DNA from 4 places in the Nonomuraea sp. 10N515B genome. Region 2 is predicted to be linked to each of the others. Evidence: predicted binding sites of a transcription regulator. Region 2 holds the regulator's gene; each other region holds the start of a gene.
The links. Region 2 encodes LexA, which represses DNA repair genes until DNA is damaged. Its sites were predicted from a motif close to TCGAACANNTGTTCGA; they were not measured.
Positions count from the first base shown of each region.

Region 1: a site for LexA is predicted at 2,822-2,837, ahead of ACTWQA_RS39805 (Rv2578c family radical SAM protein). Genes of this name have one in related genera too.
Region 3: a site for LexA is predicted at 2,192-2,207, ahead of ACTWQA_RS13480 (alpha-ketoglutarate-dependent dioxygenase AlkB). Genes of this name have one in related genera too.
Region 4: a site for LexA is predicted at 2,594-2,609, ahead of ACTWQA_RS30775 (SAV_6107 family HEPN domain-containing protein). Genes of this name have one in related genera too.

Region 1 is NZ_JBQQBQ010000039.1:776-6,231, reverse strand. Features, by position in the region: gene ACTWQA_RS39825 (TetR/AcrR family transcriptional regulator) at 1-693, opposite strand, end outside; gene ACTWQA_RS39830 (OsmC family protein) at 1-7, shown strand, start outside; gene ACTWQA_RS39820 (siderophore-interacting protein) at 789-1,541, shown strand; gene ACTWQA_RS39815 (polysaccharide deacetylase family protein) at 1,584-2,435, shown strand; gene ACTWQA_RS39810 (DUF3040 domain-containing protein) at 2,439-2,711, opposite strand; gene ACTWQA_RS39805 (Rv2578c family radical SAM protein) at 2,846-3,877, shown strand; gene ACTWQA_RS39800 (GTP-binding protein) at 4,097-5,456, shown strand, end outside.
Region 2 is NZ_JBQQBQ010000006.1:152,555-158,010, forward strand. Features, by position in the region: gene ACTWQA_RS10950 (vitamin B12-dependent ribonucleotide reductase) at 1-108, opposite strand, end outside; gene nrdR (transcriptional regulator NrdR) at 105-560, opposite strand; gene ACTWQA_RS10960 (LysM peptidoglycan-binding domain-containing protein) at 1,062-1,349, opposite strand; gene lexA (transcriptional repressor LexA) at 2,796-3,503, shown strand; gene ACTWQA_RS10970 (family 43 glycosylhydrolase) at 3,766-5,205, opposite strand; gene ACTWQA_RS10975 (glycoside hydrolase family 43 protein) at 5,202-5,456, opposite strand, start outside.
Region 3 is NZ_JBQQBQ010000007.1:330,920-336,375, forward strand. Features, by position in the region: gene ACTWQA_RS13465 (TolB family protein) at 1-273, shown strand, start outside; gene ACTWQA_RS13470 (hypothetical protein) at 279-1,241, shown strand; gene ACTWQA_RS13475 (VOC family protein) at 1,291-2,058, opposite strand; gene ACTWQA_RS13480 (alpha-ketoglutarate-dependent dioxygenase AlkB) at 2,230-2,859, shown strand; gene ACTWQA_RS13485 (WD40/YVTN/BNR-like repeat-containing protein) at 2,825-3,412, opposite strand; gene ACTWQA_RS13490 (D-alanyl-D-alanine carboxypeptidase family protein) at 3,553-4,401, opposite strand; gene ACTWQA_RS13495 (glycosyltransferase family 4 protein) at 4,568-5,456, opposite strand, start outside.
Region 4 is NZ_JBQQBQ010000023.1:109,754-115,209, reverse strand. Features, by position in the region: gene ACTWQA_RS30790 (TetR/AcrR family transcriptional regulator) at 301-954, opposite strand; gene ACTWQA_RS30785 (cytochrome P450) at 1,052-2,242, shown strand; gene ACTWQA_RS30780 (ferredoxin) at 2,249-2,440, shown strand; gene ACTWQA_RS30775 (SAV_6107 family HEPN domain-containing protein) at 2,878-3,324, shown strand; gene bldD (transcriptional regulator BldD) at 3,506-4,000, opposite strand; gene ACTWQA_RS30765 (universal stress protein) at 4,301-5,167, opposite strand; gene ACTWQA_RS30760 (amino acid permease) at 5,164-5,456, opposite strand, start outside.

The DNA.
Region 1 (5,456 bases), on a different contig from region 2:
CTCGTAGTCCAGCCCGAGCCTGGGGGCGATCTCCCGCAGGCACTCCTCGAAGACCGGCTCCAGGTCCGTGTAGGCGAAGTCGAGCTGGTTGAGCACCTCCATGCAGAGCAGGCCGTACAGCCTGATCCAGCACGACAGGACAACGTGCACGGCCTCCACGGGCAGCTCGTGCCCGGGCGAGGCCGTGTACGCCCGGAGCTGCTCCCTGATGGACGGTTCCAGCTCGGCGGGCACGGGGAACGGCCGGCTCTTCCACAACGCCGCGACCTCCTCCAGGAAGACCTGCCCGAAGTCGTGGCCGGCCAGCTCGCGCGGGGAGTCCGGCCGCCGCTCGCCGGTGATCGGGCTGGCGAACACCCAGCCGAACTCCGCCCGGTGCGTGATCGCCCACGTCCGCATCGCCCGGCAGGTCGCCAGCAGCCGCCGGCCATGATCCCCCGGCGGGCACGCCTCCCGCGCCGTCTCCATGGCCTCGGTCAGCTCGCGGATGAAGTCCACGGTGACCGCCCCGACCAGCTCCTCGTGACCGGCGAAGTAGTGGTAGAGCGCCGGCCCGCTCATCCCCATCTCCCTGGCCACAGCGTTGATCGTCACGGCGGCCGACCCCTGCTCGATCAGCAGCCTGCGCGCGGTCGCGCGGATCTCCGCCAGCGTCGCCTGCCGGACTCTCGCACGCCTGCCCTGCGCGACCATCGTTCTCCCTTCCCGACCCGTCCGTTGACATCCTAGGGCATCTATGTTTCCTTAATGCCTCTAAGTAAATCTACTGGCATAAAGGAGATCTCGGGATGAGCAGGACGCGCAATCCGCTCGCGGGCGCCTTCGCCAAGTACGTCATGACGGCGACGGTCACCGAGGCCGAGCTCGTCACGCCCACGATGCGCCGCATCCGCCTGGCGACCGGCGTGCCGATCGCCTTCCCCTACCGGCCGGGCCAGCACATCAGGGTGCAGCTCAACGACCCGCTGTCGGTGCAGGGGATCCTGCGCCCCGCCGACACGCTGCGCACGTACACGATCTGGGAGCTGGATCCCGACCGGCGGGGCCTGGAGCTGCGGGCGCACCTGTACGGCGGGGACGGCATCGGGCTGCGCTGGGCGCGCGAGGTGGCGCCCGGCGATCCGGTGACCTTCTGGTGGCCGCGCGGCGATTTCTTCACCCGCGACGAGGCGCCGTTCCACCTATTCGCCGGCGACGAGACGGCGAGCGCGGCGTTCGGCCCGATGATCCGCGCCTTGGGACCGCGAGCGCAGGTGCACGGCGTGCTGGAGAGCGACTCGGCCGAGCACGATCCGCCCATGCCGGGACCGCACGAGCTGCGCCGGGTGCATCGAGCGGGCGGGCCCGCCGCCTCCTCGGGCACGTTACTCGCCGCGGTCGCCGGCCTGGCCCTGCCGGGCAACGCCGGCGCCGCCTACCTCGCCGGCGAGGCCAGGACGTGCCAGATGATCAGGGACTTTCTCGTACGCGAGCGCAACTGGCCACGTACGTCGATCAAGGTCAAGCCGTTCTGGGCGCCGGGGAAACGCGGGCTGCACTGAAAATCGTTTGTGCAGGGCCTTCACGGAGATCACGCTGAGGAGATGCCTGCACAATCCTCCAGCGCGTTGCTGGGATTCCCGCCGGATGCACGCCTGCTGATCGTCAACAACGACGACTTCGGCATGTACCGGGACGTCAACGAGGCCGCCGTCCGCTCGATCGAGGACGGGATCGCCGCCTCGTGCAGCCTGATGACGCCGTGCCCGGCCGCGGGTCACGCCATGGCCCTGCTGCGCGACCGGCCGGAGCTGCCGTTCGGCATCCACCTGACCCTGGTGTGCGACCTGCCCGGCCATTCGTGGGGACCGCTCACCGACCGAGGAAAGGTGCCGTCGCTGCTCGACGAGACGGGCGGGTTCTTCACCCCTGACCGCATCCCCGAGCTGCTCGACCGCGCCCGGATCGAGGAGCTCGAGGCCGAGTTCCGCGCCCAGATCCACGCCGTGCTGGACGCGGGCCTGGCGCCTTCCCATCTGGATTGGCACTGCCTGGCCGACGGCGGGCGCGAGGACGTGTTCGAGCTGACCGCGGCCCTGGCCGGCGAGTACGGTCTGGCGGTGCGGGCCTGGCTGGACCCCGCCCGCGCGCTGCTGCGCGCCCGCGGCCTGCCGGTCGTCGACCACGATTTCGTCGACAGCTTCTCTCTGGACCTGGACGGCAAGGCGGCCGCGTACGCCCGGCTGCTGCGCGACCTGCCGCCGGGCCTGAGCGAGTGGGCCGTGCATCCCGCCCTGGGCGGCGAGGAGTCGCGCACGGTCGATCCGCACGGATGGCGGGTCCGCGGCAGCGACTACGCGTTCCTCACCTCACCCCAGGCGCACGAGCTGCTGCGGCGAGAAGGGATCACCGTGATCGGCTACGACGTCGTCCAGCGCGCGTGGACGACGGGGTGATGCTCAGAGCGCGAAGGCGAGCGCGGCGGCGTCGTGACGGAGAACCATGATCAGAAGAGTGGCGACCAGCGTGGCGATGAGCAACCAGCTGATCAGGATGATGACCGTCGAGCGGCGCGGCCGTCGCCGGCCTTCGGACTGCCCTGTCGACCTCGCCTCGCTGCGACGGACCCGCTCGTTGAACGACTCCAGCCGTGCGACGAGTCGCGGATCGTCCTCGACGAGGTGCTGCTCGATCTGGGCCAGCATCCGCTCCTCGTCCTGCGACCAGGCCATGGGTGCACCTCCGGAACGCAAGCTCTGTGGCGTCTTTCTGCCCAACCATGAAGATCATTAGCCCCAGCCTGACTAGGTAATTGCACCCTCTTTTCCATTTGCGATCAAGCTCGAACCTTTGTTCTAATCATGTCATGCGCTGGGACAACCTGCGCCTGACAGGGCCTGCCGAGGACGATCCTGCCGCGCCGCTCTTCGCCCGCGGCGCGGCCACCCGCACCTTCGACACGCCCGAGTTCACGGGCATGACCTTCTACGAGATCCGCGCCAGGTCCATCGTCAACCGCGTCCCGGCGGCAAGCCGGGTGCCGTTCGAGTACACGATCAACCCGTACCGCGGATGCAGCCATAGCTGCATTTACTGTTTTGCCCGAAAAACGCACGAGTATCTGGATTTGGATGCCGGAGCGGACTTCGACTCCAAGATCGTCGTCAAGGTCAACGCCGTCGAGCTGGCCCGCAAGGAGCTCGCCTCGCCCCGTTGGGGCGGCCACCACATCGCCATGGGCACCAATGTCGACTGTTACCAGCGTGCCGAGGGCCGCTACCGGCTGATGCGCGGCATCCTGGCCGCGCTGCGCGACGCCGCCAACCCGTTCTCGATCCTCACGAAGGGCACGCTGATCCTGCGCGACCTCGACCTGCTCACCGAGGCGGCCGGCGTGACGGAGGTGAGCGCCAACCTGTCGGCCGGGTTCGTCGATCCGGAGATGTGGCGGGCGGTGGAGCCCGGCACGCCCAACCCGCGCCGGCGGCTGGAGGTCTGCGCCACGCTCAACGACAACGGCATCGCGTGCGGGGTTCTGATGGCGCCGATCCTGCCCTACCTCACCGACTCCCCCGCCCAGCTCGAACGTACGGTGAAGGAGATCGCCGACGCGGGCGCCACCCACATCGCCCCGATCGTGCTGCACCTGCGGCCGGGGGCGCGGGAGTGGTGGCTGACCTGGCTGTCGCGGGAGCACCCCCGTCTGGTGCCGCGTTACCTGGAGCTCTACGGGCGGGGCGCCTACGCGCCGAAGGCCTACCAGCAGCGGATCACGTCGCAGGTCAAGGAGCTGGCCGAGCGCTTCGGCGTCGGCCGCGCCACCCCGGCCATGGCCCGCCGCCTCCCACCCCGCCCCGCCGCGGCCGCGCCGGCCCCAGAGCAGCTCCGCCTGCTGTGACGCCGTCCGCCCGGCCGGCACCCGGGCCGGTCGGGCGGTCCCCCGTGCGGGCCGACGGCCGACACGCGCGCCGGGCTTAAATCGCTCGCATCCGCGAGCCCACCGGTGGCACGATGGCCGGGACCTGCAGGCCCGACGACCAGGAGCATGTGATGCGAGGCCGCCCCGGATTCTCCCAGCGCCCCATTGGCACGAGAGTTCTCGAGGGCTCCAGCACCCATGCACATCCTCAACATCGGCATCCTCGCGCATGTAGACGCGGGCAAGACCAGTCTCACTGAGCGGCTGCTGTTCGAGACCGGCGTCATCCCCCGGCTCGGCAGCGTCGACGACGGCAGCACGCAGACCGACACCGGCGAGATCGAACGCCGGCGCGGCATCACGATCCGCACCGCCGTCGCCTCTTTTCGCCTCGGTGACCTGCGGGTCAACCTGGTGGACACGCCCGGCCACGCCGACTTCGTGGCCGAGGTGGAGCGGGCGCTCGGCGTGCTCGACGGCGCCGTGCTGATGCTGTCGGCCGTCGAGGGCGTCCAGCCGCACACCCGGGTCCTGATGACGACCCTGCGCAAGATGCGCCTGCCCACGTTGATCTTCGTGAACAAGATCGACCGGATGGGCGCCAGGGAGCGGGAGGTGCTCGCCGACATCCGCCGGCGGCTCTCGCCGTACAGCGTCGCGCTGAACACCGTGCGCGACATCGGCCGCACGGCCGCCACCACGCACGCCCTGCCGGCCGAGCGGGTGGAGGAGGCGGCGGAGGTCCTGGCCGAGCGGGACGACGGGCTGCTGGAGTCGCTCGTCGACGGCAAAACCCCCGACCTGGCGCAGCTACGCGCGGCGCTGGCCCGGCAGTGCGCCGACGGGGTGGCGCATCCGGTCGTGTACGGATCGGCGATCACGGGCCAGGGCGTCGGCGACCTCCTGGACGCCATCGCCGGCCTGCTGCCGCCCGTCCGCCGGCCGGACGGCGACGACGACCGTCCAGGGACGGCGACCGTGTTCGCGATCGAGCGCGCCCCATCCGGCGAGAAGGCCGCCTACCTGCGGGTACGCGCCGGGGTGCTGCGGCCGCGCGAGCACCTCACCTTCCACCGCGCCCGGCAGCGGGGCGACGCCTACGAGGGCCGCCTGACCGCGCTGACCGTCGCCGGGGCTCCGGAGCAGCGCCAGGCGAGGGCGGGCGACATCGTCAAGGTGTGGGGCGTGCCGGAGATCCGCGTCGGCGACCACGTCGGTGAGCCACCCCGCACCGGCGGGACGAGGCACTTCAGCCCGCCCAGCCTGGAGACGGTCGTGCGCCCGCGCGTGCCCGGCCACGAGCCCCGCCTGCACGCCGCCCTGGTGACCCTCGCCGAGCAGGACCCGTTGATCAGCACGCGCACGCTGGCGGGTGGCGAGACGTCGGTCCTGCTGTACGGGGAGGTGCAGAAGGAGGTCATCGGCGAGACCCTGGCCAGGGAGTTCGGCGTCGAGGCGGTGTTCGAGCCGAGCCGGCCCGTCTACTTCGAGCGCCCGTCGGGCACGGGTGAGGCCGTCGAGGAGATCCAGCGGCACGGCGCGAACCCGTTCATGGCGA
Region 2 (5,456 bases):
CTCGTCATACGGGTGCACGCCGGGCTTGGTGAAGATCCGCTTCATCTTCAGCCCCTTACGCGGACGCTTGCCCCCGCGCGCTACTGAACCGCTGGCCGTCTCCGTCATGACTCCCCCTTCTCCGCCTTCAACTGTTTGATCTCGGCCTCGAAGTCCGCCAGGCTCTCGAAACCGCGATACACCGATGCGAAACGCAGGTAGGCCACCTCGTCGAGCTCCCGCAGCGGGCCCAGGATCGCCAGCCCCACCTCGTTGGAGGGGATCTCGGCCGCACCCTTGGCCCTGATGGCCTCTTCCACCCGCTGTCCGAGCTGCGCCAGTGAGTCCTCGCTGACCGGTCTTCCCTGGCAGGCCCGCCGTACGCCCGCGACGACCTTGTCCCGCGAGAACGGCTCCGTCACTCCGCTGCGCTTGCTCACCATGAGCAGCACGGTCTCCTGCGTGGTGAACCGGCGCCCGCACTCCGGGCAGGTGCGCCGGCGCCTGATGGCCGCGCCGTCGTCCGTCGAGCGGCTGTCGATGACCCTGGTGTCAGGGTGGCGACAGAACGGACAGTGCACGCTTCGCCTCCTCGACCTGCGGCCACCACACACGCAAATGGGTTGTGACGGGACGCTCACGCACGCTCCACGGCTGGCCATGGAGCGGTCACGGAAACACAAGGTGTGGTGAACTACATCGGTGTAACTACTAGATGTTGTGGTCCAACCGTAGAAGCGCGCGACCATGAACGCAAGTTGGGCGGGCCCATCCGGCTGAAGTCGCTGATCAGCCCACGGTCATCTGGAGCCTCGGGCGTGTCGGCCTTCCCGGATGGCAGGATGGAGGCGCGGCCGTGTCACATGTATTGCTAACGGTCACGGGCGTGAACAAACCTCACAACGTTACCGCAGGCCGCTTCCTGTTCGGTCCATCCCGCAGGCACCGCGCCGCAGCGCCTTCACGCCGCCCGCCTTGGGCGTTGTCACCTCACGAGACGACACCCTCGACGTTGCCACCCGCACGACGTTGCCACCCGCACGACGTTGCCACCCGCACGACGTCGTCAGGATCCGCGCCGATCAGCGCACCACCCCGGCGATGTCCCTCGGGACATAGAGGCGCGTGCCGGGATGGATGATCGAGTCGGGGAGCCCGTTCAGGCGCTTGATCTCCGCGACCACGGCTCCGGGATCTTCGCCTCCGGAGAGCACGTCGGCGATGGCCCAGAGCGTGTCCCCCTGGCGGACCTCCACCCACGGCAGCCCGGCAGTGCTGGGAACGACGACCTTCACCGCCGCATGGCTGACGGCACGTGTGCCGAGCCAGAACCCGCCCAGGGACAGTAACGCCACCGCCACCACCAGCACGGCCCGTCCTCGGCGCGTCAGCCGCACCGGCGGCGCGGCGCGACGCTCAAGCCGCGACGCCGCGCGACGATCATGTCGCGCACCGGCCCTGCGCTTCCACCGGCGATCAGCGCTCTTCGCGCCGCCGCCGCCTCCCCGCCGGCGACGCGACCCAGGCGTTCCCGGCCCGACTCCCGCCGCCGGCTTGGCCCGCATCCTGCCCGCGACCGACCCGCCACGCCTCTTGCCCATCCCGGGCCCGCCGCGCTCCACACCACGACCGATCCCAGCACGAGTCCCGGCCCCGCCGCTGCTCGCGGCGCCGCCCAGCCTTGCACCAGCTCCAGCGCCGCTGCCGCCCGCGCTGCCGCCCCGCCTCGCACCAGCTCCAGCGTCCCCGCCTCCCACAATGCCGCCTAGCCTCGCGCCAGTCCCAGCGCCACTCAGCCGCGCATCAGTCCCAACGCTGCCCGACCTCGTACCAGCCCCAACACCGCCGCTCCGCGCGGCACCGCCCTGCCTCGCAACTGTGCCAGCGCCGCCGCTGCCCGCACTGCCGCCCTGCCTCGCAATGGTCCCAGCGCCGCCACTTTCCGCGATGCCGCCCAGTCTCGCACCGGTCCCATCGCCGCCCAGGCTCGCACCAGCCCCGCCGCTACCCGCGGCCTCGCCCAGGCTCGCACCAGCCCCAGCGCCCGCGGCGTCGCCCAGCCTCGCACCAGCCTCGCCGCCGCCCGCACTGCTGCCCCGCCTCGCACCAGTCCCAGCGCCGCCGCCAGCAGCGCCGCCCGACCTCGTGCCAGTCGCCTGTCTTCCGCGGGGTGTGCCACCGCCGGGCCCCGCATTCGCCCCGAGCCTGCCGCGCCCCGCGGCAGCGCCGGGGCTCCCGCCGGTTCCAGGCCCTCCCCGACCCGTACCGGCTCCGTGCTCTCGGCGACCCTGGCCGCTCGATGCGGGGGTGTCGTCCGCATTCGTCCCTGGATGCGGCGGTGGGACGAGGCGCAGGCGAGGCCTCCCCCGACCCCGGGACGCCGCCGCGTCCGGCGAGGGCCCTCCGCGCCTCGCCCCATCACTCGAACGGAGCCCCAACCTCTTACCGGAATTTCCACGGGAAGCGATCTCGGTCCGCGTATTGTCTCCCCGTCGGTCCTTACTCTGCGTAGCATCGGCAATGAGGGTGAGCCGCTTGGCGTCTTCGCTGGTCGTGTTCGTGTTTGTGGTCGTTCGCATGGATGACCTCCTGCCGTGTGGCCTGAGGAAAAGGCCGAATAAAGATCAGCAAATCGAACACGGTGTCGATCGAACTCCCGTACGATGTTGTACACCACACTGGCGACAATTTCGAGGAAGACTCGAACAATTGTTTGAAGATGATCTTCAACAGCGATAACGTCGCTGTGTGCGACATCGAGACCACAGAACGGCAGGTCCGCCGGTGAGGCGGGCGGCCGGGCGAGGAGGCAGGGCATGACCGAGCGGGATGACGCAAACGGGGTCAGCGACCTCGCGGTGCGCAGACGTGACTCTCTGGGCCTGACGCCCAGGCAGCGCAAGATCCTCGAAGTGATTCGCGACTCGGTGCAACAGCGCGGCTATCCGCCCTCCATGCGGGAAATCGGCGAAGCGGTGCAGCTGACGAGCACGTCCAGCGTGTCCCATCAGCTGACGGCGCTGCAGCGCAAGGGTTACCTCAGACGCGACCCGCACCGGCCGCGCGCCCTTGAGGTGCGCCTGCCGGGCGAGCCGGTGTTGTGGGTGGACCCGGACGCTGCGGATGACGAGGCGACGATCAGCCGTCCCACGGCCGCCTACGTCCCGCTCGTCGGCCGCATCGCCGCCGGTGGTCCGATCCTGGCCGAGGAGAGCGTCGAGGACGTCTTCGCGCTGCCCAAGCAGCTCGTCGGCGAAGGCACGCTGTTCCTCCTTCAGGTCGCCGGTGACTCCATGATCGAGGCCGCCATCGCCGACGGCGACTGGGTGGTCGTCCGCCAGCAGCCGGTGGCGGAGAGCGGCGACATCGTGGCCGCCATGATCGAAGGAGAGGCCACCGTCAAGACCTTCAAGCGCAAGGACGGCCATGTCTGGCTCGTCCCGCACAACACCAATTACGAGCCCATCCCCGGTGACGAGGCCACCGTCCTGGGCAAGGTCGTAGCGGTTCTGCGCCGGCTCTGACCAGGTCGGCGGCTTGGGCGCGCGTCACCTCGCCGCGCCGCGTTCCGGCGCGCGCCACAACATGCACTGACGGGGCACGGCACCGCACCGCCGACCTCGCCGGCTCGCTTCGCGGCGCGCGCGACTCGGAGCGCAGCACACGAACCGTCGTGTGGCACGCGAACCATCACCCGGCACACGAGCCGTCGCGCCCGGCGGCGCGTCGGAGGCCACGTGCGCGCACGGGCCCCCGACGTCAGCCCCACAGCCCCAAAGGCGGGCGTCACTCCAGGATGAAGCTGGCGCTGTCCCGGAAGGCGCTGGTCCCGTCGTTCCGCTCGAGCCACACCTGTCCGCCCCGATGTCGCACGAAATACCCGGGGAAGTTCACCGACTCGAACGAGACCGTGCCCGAGCCCTCGAGCCCGCCCCGCCGGTGGAAACTGGCGTCGGCGTTGAACAGGCTCGTGCCGTCGCGCCGCTCCACCCACGCCTCATGGTTGCGATGCCGCAGGTAATACCCGGGAAAATTGGTCGACTCCAGCGACACCGTCCCCGTCCCGGACAGCCCCGTGACGATCCTGAACTGGGAGTCCGCCAGTGGCGTGACGTTCGCCTCCAGGCGGGCCCTGTAGTCGTAGTGCCTGATCGCCGATCCCGGCGTGTCGTACGACATGAGCCGCACCGGCGTCGCCCCATCCGGCACCGGGATGCCGAAGTCCGGAGTGCCGTCCGCCCGCCAGTACACCTTCTGTACGCGGGTCCGCCGGTTGGGATCGTTCAGGGGATCGCCTGAAATATCGCGATAGTTGCGATCATGGTAGACGAGGATGTCGCTCTGCCCGTCTTCCGACGTGGTGAAGGAGTTGTGGCCGGGACCGTACTGGCTGGTCGCGGCGCTGGAGGCGAAGACCGGATTGGAGCTCTTCGTCCAGGCGGACGCCTGGAGCGGGTCCGCTGACGCCGAGGCCGTCAGCAGGCCGAGGCAGTAGTTGGCGTCCGTGGCGCTGGCGGAGTAGGTGAGGAAGAGCCGCCCGTTGCGCTGCAGCACCGAGGGCCCCTCGGCCACCTTGTAGCCCCGGGTCTCCCAGGCCAGCGTGGGCACGGTCAGCCGGGTCGTGGGACCGCTGATCGTCCAGGGGTTGGTGCCCATGCGGGCGATGTAGAGGTTGGAGTTGGTCGCGATGCCCGGCTCCTGCTGGGCCCAGAGCAGGTAGCGCACGCCGTTCGCGACGAAGGTGGTGGCGTCCAGGGAGAAGGTGTCCCAGGGGGTGGTGATCCGTCCCCGCTCGGTCCAGGCGCCGGTCAGCGGGTTGGCGCTGGAGCTCTCCAGGACGTACATCCGGATCCGCCACACGTCGTCGGCCCGGCCCGCCGCGAAGTACACATACCACTTGCCGTTGATGAAGTGGATCTCCGGCGCCCAGATGTGCGCGCCCATCTCGCCGGTAGTGTGCTTGCGCCAGATGACCGTCTCCGGCGCGCTCGCCAGACCCTGGATGGTGGTGGCCCGGCGCAGCACGATGCGGTCGTACTCGGGGACGGTGGCGGTGAAGTAGTAGTAGCCGTCGGTGTGGCGGAAGATGTGCGGGTCGGCGCGCTGGGCGGCCAGTGGGTTGCTGTACTGGACGGCGGGCGAGGCGCCCGCGGGCGTCACGTTGGCGATCACGGCGAGGAGCGTAGCCAGGACGAGGGCGGCGACCCTGCGGAGGGTGGCGTTCATGACAGCGGCGAGGTGACGGTGAAGGAGGCGTCGCCGGCGAACACCGAGCCGGACGCCCACAGGTCCAGCCGCATCTCGTAGTTGTAGTGCCGCAGATAGCGGCCGGGCAGGTTGTAGGACTCGAACGAGATCGTGCCCCCGCCCGCCAGTCCGGCCCGCCCGCAGTACGTGGCGTCGCCCTTGAAGATCGCCGACCCGTCGTCCCGTTGCAGGGTCAGCCGCATGTTGTAATGCCGCAGGTAGTAGCCGGG
Region 3 (5,456 bases), on a different contig from region 2:
CACACGAAGCGGCCGCCCAGGGTGCGGATCTACGACCTGGAGACCGGGGATCTCTCGGCCGCCGCCGACCTGCCCGTCAGTCCCGGCGCGGTGCCGTACGGTCCGTGGTGGAGCGCGGACGGGCGGCTCAACGTGGTCGTGCAGAGCGGCGAGGACGGGCAACCGGCGGTGATACGGGTGCTCACCGTCGACCCGCAGTCCCGGGAGGCCACGCAGGCCGACACGTACACGATCAGCAAGACCAGGCACGCCTACTTCGCCGCGGGGGAGTGATCCACATGAGAACCAAGATCTTCGCGACCCTCGTCGTCGCGTTCGCCGCCCTGGCGACGGCCCCGGCGGTGGCGCACGCCGATCCGCACCACGACAGCATCAGGTACGCCTCCATCAAGAGCTGCGCGGACAAGGACGAGCAGCCCCGGCCGTGCGGCGGCTGGCGGCTCGTCATGCACGGCGGCGCGCAGATGACGCTGCGCGACGCGCAGGGGGTCGCCCTCGACGCCAAGGGCAGGCCCACCCGCGACTTCCCGGCGCCCATCGCGGTCAGCGGGAACGGGCAGCGGGTCGCGTACCTCACCAAGACCGGCAGGCTCGCCGTGCGGACGCTCGGCGGCGGCGTCATACTGCTGCCCAAGGACGCGCTGCCGCGGGTCGGCCAGAACGAGACGACGCTGGTCCTCTCCGACGACGGCGGCCGGCTGGCCGCCGTCTTCAGCAACAAGCCCCGCGCCACCCTCGTCTTCGACACCGCCACCGGCGACCGGCTCGGCACCCTGCCGTCCGACCTGGGCCTGCAGGGCTTCAGCGCCGACGGCGACGAGGTCCTCGCCACCTTCGAGGACGACGAGTCCGTCACCGACCTGATCGTCTACAGCGACGCGGGCGAGCGGCTGCATCGCGCCACGCCGCCGCAGGTCGTCGCGGCAAACGGGCCGCAGGCGCTGGCCGCCGACGGGCGTACCGTGGCGAACCTCGTGCAGGGGGACAAGCCGGAGCTGGTGCTGTACGACCTGGAGTCCGACCAGGTCACCGATCGCAAGAAGATCAAGCTGCCGGCCGGCGACCTCGACATGATCGACTGGACGGGGGACACCCAGGTGACCCTCCACCTGACCCGCCACCTGTCGAACTCCACCAAGGTGACGATCGTCCAGATCGACACCCGGACCGGCGCGGCCACGATCAGGGACCGCTACACGGTGCTGAAGGACACCTTCGTGTTCGCGGCGTGCGGCGGCTGACCCACGCGCCGACCGGCTCCTCGCTCACCTGAAGCCGGCGGCCACGCGTTCACGCCGAGCTGGTGATGACCGCGAAACGGGCGCCGTGCGGGTCGGTCAGGAACGCCATGCGCCCGACGTCCTCCACGCTCATCGACGGAGCCCGCACCGTGCCGCCGAGCTGCTGCGCCATGGCCACCGTGGCGTCGCAGTCCGGCACCTCGAAGTAAGGCAGCCAGTGCGGGGTGTCGCCCGGCTCCAGCTGGGCGAGCCCGGCCATGGACGTCTCCTCGCCGCCCCCGGCGGGGGAGACCACGGGGTAGGACAGGTCGCCCATCGGCAGATCACGGATGGACCAGCCGAAGACGGCCTGGTAGAAGGAGCGCGCGGCGGCGAGGTCGGGGACGTAGAGCTCCGCCCAGGCGAGCGAACCCGGCTCCGTGACCATCCCGAGCCCCTTGGTCTCGCCCGGCTGCCACACGGCGAACCTGGCCCCCGCCGGATCCGCGAACACCGCCATCCGGCCCTGCCCCTCGATGTCGCGCGGCGGCGCGACCACCGTGCCGCCCGCCTGCTCGATCGTCTTGGCGGCGGTGTCGGCGTCGGGGGTCCGGAAGTACGTCAGCCAGGCCGCGGCCGGGTTGTCCTCGGTGGCGTGGCTGATCCCGGCGACCGTCTTGCCGTCGACCTGGCAGAGGCGGTAGTCCCTGTGCTCAGGCCCGAGCGTGATCGACTGCCAGCCGAACAGCCCGGTGTAGAAGGCCGCGCAATGGTCGACGTCGGGGCTGTTGACGTCGATCCAGCAGGGGGTGCCCGGCAGGTAGTGGGTGGTGAGCATGGCGTTGGTCCTTCGCGTGACGAAGCGGTGGGTGGCCTCCTCACCTCACGGCGCGGTCTGAGGGCGACGCCACTCGTGTCCGGCGCCTGCCAGCCTGGCATGGCGCGCCGGCGAAAGCGACCTTCTCATACTGTCGAATATGTGTTTGAACCATGGCCTACACTCGGCACTATGACAGCCGCGTTCCAAGCATCTCTGCTGGGTCTGGACGAAGAGCTCGGCGTCGGGCTGCTCGGCGCCGCCGTCCGCAGGACGCAGCTCGCCCACGGCGCCTGGATCGATCTGCGGCAGGGCTGGCTGTCGGGTGCCGACACGTTGTTCGAGCGGCTCGCCGAGGTGGTGCCGTGGCGGGCCGAGCGGCGGCGGATGTACGACCGGGTGGTGGACGTGCCCCGGCTGCTGAAGTTCTACGACGAGGACGAGACCCTGCCGGACCTGGTGCTCGACGACGCCCGGCGCGCGTTGAACGCCCATTACGGCGAGGAGCTCGGGGAGCCGTTCCGCACGGCCGGGCTCTGCTTCTACCGGGACGGCCGTGACAGCGTGGCCTGGCACGGGGACACGATCGGCCGGGGGAGCACCGAGGACACGATGGTGGCGATCGTCTCGGTCGGCTGCCCCAGGCCCCTCCTGCTCCGTCCGCGCGGCGGCGGCCCCTCGATCCGGCGCGACCTCGGCCACGGGGATCTGATCGTGATGGGCGGCAGCTGCCAACGCACGTGGGAGCACGCCATCCCGAAGACGACCCGCCCCACGGGGCCGCGCATCAGCATCCAGTTCCGTCCCCGCGGCGTCCGCTGACCTCAGCGGGCGCCGCCCGCGCGGCACCGTGCCCGCGCAGGCAGCACTTGCTCGGCGGGGCGGGCTCACTGCCGGACGGCCCCACCGCGACAGCGGCGAACGGCGGGTCCGGCAGCCACGTCACCCCGACCGGTACGCCGGAGGCGGCGCGGCGGCGGGCTGCCAGGTGGCGCCGCCGTCCCTGGTCACCGCTCCCGCGCTGGGTGACTGCTGGTCCGGCCGGAAGTCGCCGCCGGCCAGCCACACGTCCCGGCCGCCGGGCCGTGACCAGGCACTGCCCGCTCGCCGCGAACCCGGCCTCGCCCGGCAGCGCCTCCGGCATGCCGTCAGAAGGCAGCACCCGCCAGCTCCGCCCACCGTCCTCCGTGGCCAGGATCCGGAACCTGCCGTCCACGGGGTCGCTCATGGCCAGCCCGTGCCGGGGATCGAAGAACGCCAGGCAGTCGTAGAACGCCCGAGGCTCGTCGTTCCTGAACGTCTCCGTCCAGGTCTGTCCGCCGCCCTCCGTACGGTAGACCCGCGAGTCCGTGCCCTCGCCGATGGACAGCGCCACGGCCCGGCGCGCGTCGAACGCCTCGATGTCGCGGAACTGCAGGGCGGCGACACGTTCTGCCAGGTCCGGCCGCCGTCCACGGTCCTCAGCACCGTGCCGCCCGAACCGGAGGCCCAGACCACGTCGCGGCTCGCCGGGCGTCAGGCGGACTGGCGGCTCGCGCCCCAGGTCAGCAACTCCTCGGCCGTGGCGAAGCGGCGGCTGGAGTCGGACTCCCCGAGCAGTACGCCCACCAGGCGCCGCCCGTCCTGCTCACTCGCGAACGCCAGGCAGAACCCGGCCGCCCGGGTGAACCCGGTCTTCAGCCCGATCGCGTCCGGCGCCGTCCGCAGGAGCCGGTTGGTGTTGCGCCAGCTGTACGAGCGGTGCTCACCGTTGGCGTCCAGCGAGTGGTACCGGGTGCCGGCCGTCTCCTTGATCAGCGGGAGCTCCAGCGCCTTGGCGGCCAGCAGGGCCTGGTCGCGCGCGGTGGAGTAGCCGTCGCCGCCCGGCATGGGGAGGCCGTCGGCGTTGACGTACCGGGTGTCGGTCATGCCGAGCCCGCGGGCGGTCGCGTTCATCTTGGCGACGAAGCCGCCGACGCCGGGGCCGTAGGTGCGGGCCAGGGCGTGCGCGGCGTCGGCTCCGGAGGGCAGCATCAGGCCGTACAGGAGCTCGTCCACCGTGAGGCGGTCGCCGGCGCGCAGGTCCGCGGTGGTGCCGCCGCCGTCCTCGGCGTAGGTGACGTCGGCGGGAGCGATCTCGACCACGTCCGTCGGCTTGGCGGTCTTCAGCACGACATAGGCCGTCATCGTCTTGGTGAGGCTGGCGATCGGCATGCGCTCGGCGCTGTTGTCCTCGAACAACACCTCGCCGGAGGAGGCGTCGAGCAGGTAGGCGGCGCGGCCGTACACCGTGGGGGCGTCGACGGCGGTGACGGGAAGGAGCGGCGACGCGCTCGCGTGTGCGGGCGCGGCGAGCCCTGTGACCAGGGCGACAATGCCTGCCAAGGCAGCCAGGATGGCATTCCGGGTACGCATTGACCCAGACTGCACCGCCCTTGAAGGTGCTTTTGCCGATATAAGCGAAATTAAGGGATAAAACGCCCAAGAAGGCCGATAGCCTCGCGGATTCCGATAGGTAGATCTTTCGGGGAATGTCTAAAGAAACCGCGCTCTACCTGCTGCCGCTCCAGAAACTGTCCGTCACGCGCTCGCCCTGCATCAGCTCAGAGAACAAATCCTCCCACAAGGGCATCACGAGTTCCGGCGCGTACGCCCGAGACGTTTTCGCCGCCTCTTTCCCCATTCGCACCCGCAGCTGACGATCCGCGAGGACTCGCTTCAGCGCCTCGGCCAGCGCGTCCACGTCCCGGGGTGGCACCAGCACCCCGTCCACGCCGTCGCTCAGCACGTCCCGGGGCCCGGTCGGGCAGTCGAACGCCACCACCGGCAGCGCGTGCGTCATGGCCTCGATCATCACCATGGGCAGCCCCTCGAACCGCGAGCTCAGCGCGTACACGGAGGCCTCGGTCAGCTCCCGTTCCAGCCGGTCGGTACGCCCGGGCAGCGCCACGTGCTCGCGCAGACCGTACTGCTCGACGAGCCCGCTCAGCTGGCTCTTGCGCGGCCCGGTGCCGAAGATGCGCAGCCGCCAGTCCGGATGCTCGGCCACCACTTGGGCGAAGGCCGCGATGAGCAGGTCGAACCCCTTCTGCGGCACCAGCTGGCCGGCCGCGACCACGACGGGATTGGCCTGGCGGGAACGTTTCTGATCGACCCTGTGCACGGCGTTCGGGATCTGCACGATCGGCGTCGCGGGGAGCAGCCGCTGGTATTCGAGCCGGTTCGTCCCCGTCAGCACGGTGATCGCGTCGAACCGCCCGTAGTGGCGGGCGATCTCCCTGCGGATGGTGTCGGGGTAGGCCGACAGGTTCATGTGCTCCTGGGCGACCCTGATGACGCTCTTGGGGGTACGGCGGGCGGAGATCAGGTTCAGCGCCGGCCGGGTGGTGACCAGGATGCCGTCGCGCAGCTTGGCGCAGTAGTCCATGGCCGCCCATTCC
Region 4 (5,456 bases), on a different contig from region 2:
AGCAGCGCCCGTCCTCGCCGGGGCCGCCGCAGGAGCACCCCGATGACCGCGTAGGCGACCGCGACCACGCCCGCTAGCAGGGCGGTCCACCAGACCACCCGCCAGGCTTCCACGCCGAGCGACGTCAGCCCATCGGCGCCGACCCTGCCGCCCTCCCACTCCGGCCCGTTGACCTGGGCCTTCGCGGCTGTGCGGATGGCAGCATGATTGACGGCCGCGTACGCCGCCGCCAGGACCGGACCCAGCGCCAGCAGGGTGAGCCCGGTTCGCGCCATGCGTGCTCCTCTCCGCTCCGGGGCTTCAGCTTGCCATCCCGTGCCGATCGGCGCGCACGCGGGAAGCCGCCCTCTCGTCCAGGGCGCGCAGCCCGTCCAGCGCGAGCTCGGCCGCGCGGCGGGCGGTCCGCATGATCTGGTCGATCGAACGGTCGTTGCCCAGGTTCGCCATCACGGCCAGCTTCACCGCGCCGATCAGCGCGCCCACCGCAGCCGCCGCCTCGACGAGGTCCACCTCGCCCGGGAAGGCGTCGCGCAGCGCCTCGGCCAGCTTGAGCTGGCTGTCGAACAACAGCAGCAGCCCCCGGGCCTGCAACGCCGGCTCGGTCATGACCAGCCGCGTGCGCAGCTCCGCCTCCTCGAACGTGAGCTCCCCGCTCTGGGCCGCCCAGACGAGGCTCTGGTCGATGAGCCGGAGCAGCAACGAGGTGGGCGCCTCCTCCGGCCTCCTGCTCGCCACCAGCGCCAGCATCAGCTCGAGCCGCTCAGCGCTGTCGTGGAAGATCAGATCCTCTTTGCCGGAGAAGTAGCTGAAGAACGTCCGCGTCGACACCTCGGCCTCCGTTGCGATCTCCGCGAGCGTGGTCTCGGCATAGCCCTTCTCCTCGAACAGCCGGAGCGCCGCATCGATCAGCGCCCGGCGCGTGCGCTGTTTCTTGCGCTCCCGCAGTCCTGCCATGGGCGAACTTTACTGCATGACGTTATCTTCTTCATCCATTGAAAATTTGCACTGATTGAGGTTTTCTTGAGGGACGAAGCTGGAAAGGAGCCACGGCATGTCCGATCTGACCCTTCCCATCGACCGCCAGCGTCCGCTGGACCCGCCCGACGAGATCGCCGAGCTGAGCCGGCAAGCGCCGATGCACCGCCTCAGATACACCGACGGCCACCTCGGCTGGCTGGTCACCGGCTACGCGGCAGCCCGTGCGGTGCTGGCGGACCCGCGCTTCTCCAACCGGCCCGAGAAGATGCACCCGGCGATCCCCGCCAGGGCGGAGCTCGCCCAGAAAGGCGGGTTCCGGCTGCCGCCCGGCATGTTCCTGCGTACCGACCCGCCCGAGCACACCCGCTATCGCAAGCTGCTCACCGGGCAGTTCACGGTGCGCAGGATGAAGATGCTCGAACCCAGGATCGAGGAGATCACCAACGCCTGCCTGGACGACATGGAGGCCGCCGGCGGGCCCGTGGACCTGGTGCAGGCGTTCGCGCTGCCGATCCCGTCGCTGGTGATCTGCGAGCTGCTCGGGGTTCCGTACGAGGACCGCGCGCGCTTCCACGAGGACGCCAAAGTGCTGGTCAATCTCGAGACCAAGGCCGAGGACGCGCTCGCGGCGCTCGCCAGCACGATGGGCTACCTGCACGGGCTGATCCAGCGCAAGCGCAAGGAGCCCGGCGACGACCTGCTCAGCGGGCTCATCGAGGGCGGGGACCTCAACGACGAGGAACTCACCGGGGTCGCCTTCCTGCTGCTGGTGGCGGGGCACGAGACGACCGCCAACATGCTGGGGCTCGGGACGTACGCGCTGCTCACCAACCCCGGCCAGCTGGCCGCCATGCGGGACGATCCGGCGGTGGTGGACAACGGCGTCGAAGAGCTGCTGCGCTACCTCACGATCATCCACCTCGGCCCGTTCCGGCTCGCGCTCGAGGACCTGGAGATCGAGGGCAATCTCATCAAGGCGGGCGAGATGGTCGCCGTCAGCCTGCCCGCCGCCAACCGCGACCCGTCCCGCTTCCCCGGAGGCGAGACGCTCGACGTCACCCGGCCCGCCGGCGGGCACATGACCTTCGGCCACGGCATTCACCAGTGCCTGGGCCAGCAGCTCGCCCGCGCCGAGATGCGCATCGCCTACCCTGCGCTGCTGCGTCGCTTTCCTGGCCTACGCTTGGCCGTAACACCTGAGGAGGTGCCGATGCGTTCGCACATGAGCATCTATGGAGTGCACCGCCTCCCTGTCACTTGGTAGGTCACTATGGAAGTCAAGGCAGATACGACGGTGTGCATCGGCGCGGGCATGTGTGCGCTGACGGTGCCGGACGTGTTCGACCAGAGTGAGGACGACGGCACGGTGGTGGTGTTGCGGAGTCCGGTGCCGCCGGAGCTTGAGGACGCCGTCCGGCGTGCCGTCACCTTGTGCCCGTCGGGCGCCATCTCCGCCTCCTGACCCGGACGCCCGCACCCTGAAGACCCCCTGAACCGCTCGCCGTCGCCGCAACCCGATCCTGCGGCGACGGCTTGCTCGCGCTCGGACGGCGTGTCGATGGTTCCCTCATGCTCATCGAACCTATGTTCGTGGGATAGTTGACACCGAGGGTGATCGAAATTATGTTCGACCTAGTGGCGGTGAGGCTCGCGGCTCAGCGTCACCCGGACCTGGTCGCGGGCCGTTCGCTTCCCCAAGCGAGCCCCGCGGCCAGGCTCCACGGGCGAAGGGCACGTCCTCGTCGTCGGCGGAGACGAGCGGGCGTGTCCTGGCCGGACGGGGAGAGGGGAAGCTCCTCGTCCGGCCAGCCTGGCGGAAATGTCGGTGGCGTCTGCAAGTGTTGGCTCCACCGGCGGGGACGCCGGCCGCCGCCCACGACTCCAAAGGAGGCGCGCAAGATGGCACCAAGGCCTAGAGACACACCCGGGCCCCGGCTGTCGCCTGCGGTTCGGGCACACCTGACCGACGCACGTTCCTGCCTGGCGGAGGCGACCAGCGCTCGCACCCCGGCATCCCGATATGTGGCCGCCCACCTGGCGGCCCTACGAGCGGCGGCGGCGATCCTGGCCGCCCGCCCCCGTCCCATGGAGGGCCGCAGGCGCAGGCTGCGCAGCGCATGGGAGCTGTTGCCCGAGGCCGAGCCGCACCTGTCCGAGTGGGCCGCCTACTTCTCGGTGAGCGCCGCCAAACGTGCGGCCGCGGAGGCGGGCATGGTCAGCAGGATCAGTGCGGCCGACGCCGAGGAGATCATGGCCGAGGCGGACACCTTCGTCTCCACGGTCGAAGACCTGCTCGGCGTCCCCGTCCAGCCACAACTCCCGATCGACGTCCCCCTCGCCGGTTGACTGACCGACTCGCCTGACTCCGGCGACGAGGCATGGCCAACCGGCACGGGTTGAGCCCGTTGGCGTGCCGGACATGACGAAGGAGCCCGCCGGCGCGTGGCGAGCTCCTTCGTGCTGACTGACCGGCCTCGGGTCAGGCGGTGACCCGAGGCCGGAGAGCCGGCCTGGTCAGGCGGCGGCCTCAGAACGACTCGACGGCCCGGCGGGCCTCGGCGTCCAGGACGCCCCAGCTGATGAGCTCCTCGGTCAGCTCGCTGGGCGACTTGTCATAGATCACGGCCAGGGAGCGCAGGTCCTCCTGGCGGATCGACAGGACCTTGCCGTTGTAGTCGCCACGCTGGCTCTGGATCGTGGCGGCATACCTGGCCAAGGCCCCGGCCTTCTCCTTCGGCAGCGCCGCGAGCCGCTCCAGGTCGATCACAAGCTTGGGGGTCGGCCCGAGCGGGCTCGGGGCGGCGCCGCCCGGTAGCAGCTCGGATACGGGCACCCCGTAGAAGTCGGCAAGCTCGGCAAGCTTCTGCACCGTGACCGCTCGGTCGCCACGCTCATAGGAGCCCACGACCACGGCTTTCCACCTGCCGCGCGACTTCTCCTCGACTCCATGCAGGGACAGGCCCTGCTGGGTGCGGATGGCGCGCAGTCGTGCACCCAGCGACTTTGCGTACTCAGACGGCATTGTGTGGCCCCCCGGCTCTCGTATGTGTTGCTCTCAGTAGATTGTGCTCCCTCGCGGCGTATGCCCCGGCCACCGGGGGTACGGTGCGAGGTTCGGCACCATCGGTAGCCATGGCTCGGGGTTTACCCCGGATCGCCGCGAAGGGTGGTTACGCACAGTGACGGTAAAGGGGTGGACGCCTAAGGTCAAGCTGATTGGAAAAAAGATGCCGAATCCGGTCCGGTAGAGAACGCCACATAAGCCCCTCATGTCCCGGTGGTAACACTACTTCGTCATAGTTTGCCGAGCGGGACCGCCGAGTCAGGGCCGGCGGGGGAGCATCATGACAGGGCAGGTCGAGGCCCGTACGATCTTGAGCGAGGTGTCTCCGAGGAACACCCGCCTGAGTGGCCCGGTGTCACTGGAAGCGCATATGATCATCTCGCCGGGGAGCCACGAGGTCGCGGCGAGCGCCTGGGTGACGTTGCGGCCCTCGAGCAGCTCGACCTCCACGCTCAGCTGCTCCGGCTGGCCTTGTGCCGCCGCGCCCAGGTCCGCTGTGGCCTGCTCGCGCAGGCCGGCGAGCATCTCTTCTTCGATCCTGGCGCGCCTGGTCTTCCTGATGACCAGCGTGACCAGCCGCAGCGGGACGCCGAGCCGCACGGCGACGACGGCGGCGTCCCTGAGCGCCGCGTCGCAGCCGGGGCTGCGCCGGTAGGCGACGGTGATGCGGTCGACTGCGGCGGGCGGCTTGTCGCCGTAACCGCGCGGGGCGAGCAGGACCGGGACGGAGGAGGAGTGCAGGAGCTGGTCGGCGGTGCTGCCGACGGAGATGCGGCTGCGGCCGCCGCCGCCGGCGGAGCCGATCACCACGACATCGGCGTCGCGCTTGCGCGCCAGCTCCACCAGTCCGCGCCCGCTGCCCCGGTGGGTGTGGATCCAGTAGTCGGCTTCCGGGCCCGCCAGCTCCCGGGCCTGCGTCAGCGTCGCCTCGGCCTGCTCCTTGAGGTAGGCCCGCCAGGCGCTCTGCTCGGCACGGGCGGGTCCTGGCACGGCCCGGGCGGGCGGCTGAATGATCGCCACCGTGAGGTGCGCGTGGGCCTGCCCCGTGAGCAGCATGGCAAGCGCGAGCCCGTCCTGGCCCCGCAGCCCGGGGGTGTAGCCGGCCAGCACGTTGTCGAGCTTCATCCGGGCACCTCGGCACCCAGTCGCGAGTGGCCATAGCCGTACAGGAAGTAGCAGATCAGGCCCCCGAGCATCCACAAGCCGAATGCCAGCCACGTGACCCCCGCCAGCCCCGCCATCACGAGCACGCAGAAGATCGCGCCCAGCACCGGCGTGACCGGGAAGAACGGGACGCGGAAGCCGCGGGGCAGCTCGGGGCGGCGGTATCGCAGGACGAGCACGCCGATGTTCACGATGGCGAAGGCGAACAAGGTGCCGATGCTCGTCGCCTCGGCCAGTTGTCCCAGGGGGA